2 regions of the Enterobacter sp. 3U4 genome follow, and region 1 is predicted to be linked to the other one. Evidence: predicted binding sites of a transcription regulator. Region 1 holds the regulator's gene; the other holds the start of a gene.
The links. The regulator PurR, encoded in region 1, represses purine synthesis genes. The targets are predictions, from matches to a motif close to CANGCAAACGTTTGCNTG.
Positions count from the first base shown of each region.

Region 2: a site for PurR is predicted at 1,768-1,785, ahead of purL (phosphoribosylformylglycinamidine synthase). Genes of this name have one in related genera too.

Region 1 is NZ_CP136665.1:1,965,133-1,968,280, reverse strand. It holds gene punR (DNA-binding transcriptional activator PunR) at 1-612, shown strand, start outside; gene purR (HTH-type transcriptional repressor PurR) at 630-1,655, opposite strand; gene cydH (cytochrome bd-I oxidase subunit CydH) at 1,953-2,042, shown strand; gene RVY89_RS09250 (MFS transporter) at 2,197-3,148, shown strand, end outside.
Region 2 is NZ_CP136665.1:468,389-471,536, reverse strand. It holds gene purL (phosphoribosylformylglycinamidine synthase) at 1-1,682, opposite strand, end outside; gene mltF (membrane-bound lytic murein transglycosylase MltF) at 1,950-3,148, shown strand, end outside.

The sequences.
Region 1 (3,148 bases):
ATCGTTAAGCCGGAACGTACCCGACAGATGATCGTCGATTTCTATCGTCATTTTTCAGACGTCGAGCTGCGGGTCTCGCAGGAGGTGTTCAACGGCGTCTGGGATGCGCTGGCGGACGGCAGGGCCGAGATGGCGATTGGGGCAACGCAGGCGATCCCGGTCGGGGGGCGTTACGCTTTTCGCGATATGGGCATGCTCAGCTGGAAATGCGTGGTGGCACGCGATCATCCCCTGGCGGCGATGGAAGGGCCGCTGAGCGACGATTCGCTACGCAACTGGCCATCGCTGGTGCTGGAGGATACCTCCCGTTCATTGCCTAAGCGTATCACCTGGCTTCTGGACAACCAGCGACGGCTGGTGGCCCCTGACTGGGAATCGTCGGCGACGTGCCTCAGCGCCGGGCTGTGCGTCGCGATGGTGCCCGTTCATTTCGCGCGTCCGCGCATCGATACCGGAGAATGGGTTGAGCTGACGCTTGAAAATCCGTTCCCGGATGCGGCCTGCTGCCTGACCTGGCAGCAAAATGATGTCTCGCCCGCCATGGCCTGGCTGCTGGACTATCTGGGAGACAGCGAAACGCTGAATCGGGAATGGTTACGGGAGCCAGCATAGCTGGCCCCGTAAAGGGATTAACGACGGTAGTCGCGGAACGGACCATCCGCAACGGAACGGCGTTCAATCAGGCGCGGGTGAACTTCAATGGACTGCGACTCTTCGCGCTTGTTGACGATCCTGTCCAGCAGCATATTGAAGGCCGTTTCGCCCAGCGAATCTTTTGGCTGGTGAATGGTTGTCAGCGCCGGGGTGAAGAAGCGCGCGTTACGCACGTTGTCATACCCGATCACGGAAATATCCTGCGGTACGCGCAGACCCAGCTCGTCGGCAGCGCAGAGCGCGCCCATGGCCATGATGTCACCCCCGCAGAAAACGGCGGTCGGGCGGTGCGGCTGGGAAACAATCTGCTGCATCGCGCGGTAGCCTGACTCCGGCTCAAAGTCGCCCTGCACGATCCAGTTTTCCGGCACGGTGATCAGCGCTTCTTCCATCGCTTTCATAAAACCGGCCAGACGGCCCGCGCCGGTGTTACGCTCCAGCGGACCCGGGATCACGCCAATCTCGCGGTGACCGCGTTCGATCAGATAACGACCGGCCATATAGCCACCTTCAAAGGCGTTATCGATAACGGAATCGGTGAAATCCGCGCGCGCTTCGCCCCAGTCCATGACCACCATAGGAATGTGGCGATACTCTTCGAGCATCGACAGCACGGATTCCGGATATTCGGAACACATCACCAGCAGGCCATCAACGCGCTTCTGCGCCATCATCGACAGGTAGGCGCGCTGTTTTTCAATGCTGTTCCAGGCGTTGCCCAGAATCAGGGTATAGCCTTTCTGGAAGCAGTTTTTTTCAACCGCTTCAATGATCTCGGCAAAATAGGCCGCTTCACTGCTGGTTGCCAGCAATCCAATGGATTTGGTGTGATTAACCTTGAGGCTGCGCGCAACCGCACTTGGCGAATAGTGCAGTTCTTTGATCGCTGCCCAGACGGCGTTGCGCGTCTCTTCCGCCACAAAGCGGGTTTTGTTAATTACATGTGATACGGTTGTAGTGGAAACGTTTGCGCGTTTTGCTACGTCTTTAATTGTTGCCATTAAATGTCACTCCAGACCATATCCTAAACTCCTGAAAAACTTGAAGGTAAACGTTTGCCTTCTCTCACCCTTATCACGCAATCTTGAATTGCGGCACGCCGGGAAAACGACACGGGACGTCAGGAGGGGGTCAATGGCCGGTACGCTAATAAATTTAGCGTGGAATTTTGTCCTATCTTGATGAAAAGGGGAAGAGGTAAAGTGGTTATCAGTATAAATCCAGGAAGATTTTTAACGTAATCTGTGCAAAAATGAGCAAGCTCACTTTTCGTGGGGGGATTAAAAGGAGAAAAATTGATGAGTTCCGATCTGAAGTTTTCGCTGTTCACCACCGTTATTGTGCTGGCTCTGATTGTTGCGGCCGGTCTGACGGCTGCGCTGCACTGATTTACGCGGAGGGAGAGCCTTCTCCCTCCCGATTGTTACTTCTCTGGCAAAAATCTTTTGCCATTTTGTTAACTTCTCATTTTTTGTGATTGATGTCATGCTTTCCGCTTCTTTGTTCTGTGTCACCACATGACACGGCATCCGGAGTTGACGCATGAAAATCAATTTTCCCCTGCTGGCCCTGGCGATTGGCGCTTTTGGGATTGGCACCACTGAATTCTCCCCGATGGGGTTACTGCCCGTTATTGCCCGGGGCGTAGATGTCTCGATCCCTGCGGCAGGGATGTTAATCAGCGCCTACGCCATCGGCGTGATGGTCGGTGCGCCGTTGATGACGCTTTTACTTTCGCACCGCGCGCGCCGTAATGCGCTGATTTTCCTGATGGCGATTTTCACCCTGGGCAACGTGCTTTCGGCCATTGCACCGGACTACACCACATTGATGCTGTCACGCATTCTGACCAGCCTTAACCACGGCGCGTTCTTTGGGCTGGGGTCGGTCGTGGCTGCCAGCGTGGTGCCTAAACATAAGCAGGCGAGCGCCGTGGCAACTATGTTCATGGGGCTGACGATTGCCAATATCGGGGGGGTGCCTGCGGCAACCTGGCTGGGAGAAGCGATCGGCTGGCGTATGTCCTTCCTGGCGACTGCCGGACTGGGCGTGGTTGCGATGGTGGCGCTGTTCTTCTCCCTGCCGAAAGGCAGCGCGGGGGAACGTCCTGACGTGCGCAAAGAACTGTCGGTGCTGATGCGCCCGCAGGTGCTCTCCGCGCTGCTCACCACCGTGCTGGGGGCAGGGGCGATGTTTACCCTCTACACCTATATTTCACCGGTATTGCATGACATCACCCACGCAACGCCTCTCTTTGTGACCGCGATGCTGGTGCTGATTGGCGTGGGCTTCTCGATCGGCAACTATCTCGGCGGGAAATTTGCCGACCGTTCCGTGAGCGGGACGCTGAAGGGCTTCTTAACCCTGCTGATTGTCATCATGATTGCCATTCCGTGGCTGGCGCGTAATGAGTTCGGGGCCGCGATCGCGATGGTCGTCTGGGGGGCTGCCACTTTTGCCGTGGTGCCGCCGCTGCAGATGCGCGTGATGCGCG
Region 2 (3,148 bases), 1.5 Mb from region 1:
GGAAGCTGGTCCGCAGCAACCGCCAGCACGTAGCGCTCCTGGGATTCGTTACACCAGATTTCCAGCGGGCTCATGCCCGGCTCATCGCTCAGGATATCGCGCAGGTTGAAACGCCCGCCGCGGCCGCCGTCGCTCACCAGTTCCGGCATGGCGTTGGACAGACCGCCCGCGCCCACGTCGTGGATGAAGAGGATCGGGTTGGCATCGCCCAGCTGCCAGCAGCGGTCGATCACTTCCTGGCAGCGACGCTCCATCTCAGGGTTGTCACGCTGCACGGAGGCGAAGTCGAGATCCGCATCAGACTGGCCGGAGGCCATAGATGAAGCCGCGCCGCCGCCCAGACCGATGTTCATCGCCGGACCGCCGAGCACGATCAGCTTCGCGCCGACGACGATCTCGCCTTTCTGCACGTGATCGGCACGGATGTTGCCGATCCCACCCGCCAGCATGATCGGTTTGTGGTAGCCGCGCAGCTCTTCGCCGTTGTGGCTGTCCACTTTCTCTTCATAGGTACGGAAGTAACCGTTCAGCGCCGGACGGCCAAACTCGTTGTTAAACGCCGCGCCGCCCAGCGGGCCTTCGGTCATGATATCCAGCGCGGTCACAATGCGCTCTGGCTTGCCGAAATCTTCTTCCCACGGCTGTTCAAAGCCCGGGATACGCAGGTTGGAGACGGAGAAACCGACCAGACCCGCTTTTGGTTTTGCACCACGACCGGTCGCACCTTCATCACGGATTTCACCGCCGGAGCCGGTCGCCGCACCCGGCCACGGGGAGATCGCCGTCGGGTGGTTGTGGGTTTCCACCTTCATCAGGATATGCGCGGGCTCCTGGTGGAAGTCATAGCGCCCTGCTTCGCGATCGGCGAAGAAGCGGCCCACCTCGGAACCTTCCATTACCGCAGCGTTGTCTTTATAGGCAGACAGCACGTGGTCAGGGGTTTGCTCCATGGTGTTTTTGATCATTTTGAACAGCGACTTCGGCTGCTGTTCGCCGTCAATAATCCAGTCGGCGTTGAAAATCTTGTGGCGGCAGTGCTCAGAGTTAGCCTGCGCGAACATGTAGAGTTCGATGTCGTTCGGGTTACGGTTGAGCTTAACGAACGCATCCTGCAGGTAGTCAATTTCGTCTTCTGCCAGCGCCAGGCCGAGACGCAGGTTGGCGTCAATCAGCGCCTGGCGGCCCTGCCCCAGCAGATCTACGCTCTGTACCGGCGCAGGCTGATGGTGAGAGAAAAGCTTCTGCGCGTCATCGAGAGAGGCAAATACGCTCTCCATCATGCGATCGTGCAGTTCAGCCGCAACCGCCTGCCACTGCGTGTCATTCAGGGTAGAGGCTTCCACGTAGTACGCCACGCCGCGTTCCAGACGGTTAATCTGGCTCAGGCCACAGTTGTGGGCGATGTCGGTGGCTTTGGAAGACCAGGGGGAGATGGTGCCCGGACGAGGCGTCGCAAGGATCAATTTGCCGGTTGGCGTATGGCTGCTCAGGCTTGGGCCATACTTGAGCAGGCGTTCCAGCTGTACGCGCTCCTCTGCATTCAGGGGGGCATTCAGGTCAGCAAAATGGACATACTCAGCGTAAATATTGCTTACCGGAAGGTCGGCCGCCTGAAAACGTGCCAGCAGTTTAGTGATACGGAAGGCAGACAGTGCAGGCGAACCACGCAGAATTTCCATCATAAGTCTCTCGTCTTCGAAGCGCCGGGGCGCTTACAGTGTGCGCAAGGGGGGAAAACGGGCGTCATTATAGAGAATCCTGAGCGCCGACGAAACCGTTTGCGTCGAAATAAAATTTGCACAGAGATTTAACAATAGATGTGACCTGTCTCTCTAATTGGTTGCCAAGTGGCGCAAGTTTACGCAAAATGCCGCTCATTCAATGGCAAACCTTATGATTAACATGGCTACAGCAGACTGAGGCAACCGGCGTCGCAGAGAATTAACTAATTGAAAAAATTAAAGATTAATTATCTGCTCATCGGCATTGTAACGTTGCTGCTGGCAGTGGCCCTCTGGCCTTCTATCCCCTGGTTCGGCAAAGCCGAAAACCGTATCGCCGCCATTCAAGAGCGGGGGGAATTGCGCGTCAGTACCCTCAACTCCCCGCTGATTTACAGCGACGTCAACGGCAAAATCATTGGTCTGGATTATGAACTGGCGCAACAGTTCGCCGATTATCTTGGCGTGAAGCTTAAAATCACCGTCCGCCAGAATATCAACGAGCTGTTTGACGACCTCGATAACGACGATGCCGATATGCTTGCTGCCGGGCTGGTGTATAACAGCGAGCGCAGCAAGAACTACCAGCCAGGCCCGACCTACTACTCCGTTTCTCAGCAGCTGGTTTACCGCGTCGGAAGCCTACGCCCGCGCTCGCTGTCTTCAATTAACGATCGGCAGCTGACGATTGCGCCCGGCCACGTGGTGATTGACGATCTGCGGGAGCTCAAGGAGAAGAAATATCCCGAACTGAGCTGGACGGTGGATCCGAAACTCGGCACGACGGAGCTGCTGGAGCAGGTAAAAGATCAGAAGGTGCCGTACACCATCGCCGATTCGGTCGCGATCAGCCTGTTCCAGCGGGTGCATCCTGAAATCGCCGTGGCGCTGGACGTCACCGACGAGCAGCCCGTGACCTGGTTTAGCCAGCTTGATGACGATCAGACCTTCTCTGCCGCGATGCTTGATTTCTTCAACACCATCAATGAAGACGGTACCCTGGCGCGTCTGGAGGAAAAGTACCTCGGGCACGGCGATGACTTTGACTACGTTGACACCCGCAGCTTCCTGCGTGCGGTGGACAGCGTCCTGCCGGACCTGCAGCCGCTGTTCGAAAAATACGCCCAGGAGATTGACTGGAAACTGCTGGCGGCTATTTCTTATCAGGAATCCCACTGGGATACCCAGGCCACGTCGCCCACGGGCGTACGTGGTTTAATGATGTTAACCAAAAATACCGCGCTAAGCCTGGGCGTGAATGACCGTACCGATGCCGAACAGAGCATCAGCGGCGGCGCGCGCTACCTGCAGGATATGATGACCAAAGTCCCGGAAACGGTGCCGGAAGAGGAGCGGATCTGGTTTGCGCTGGCGGCCTACAATATGGGCTACGCGCATATGCTTGATGCGCGAGCGTTGACGGCCAA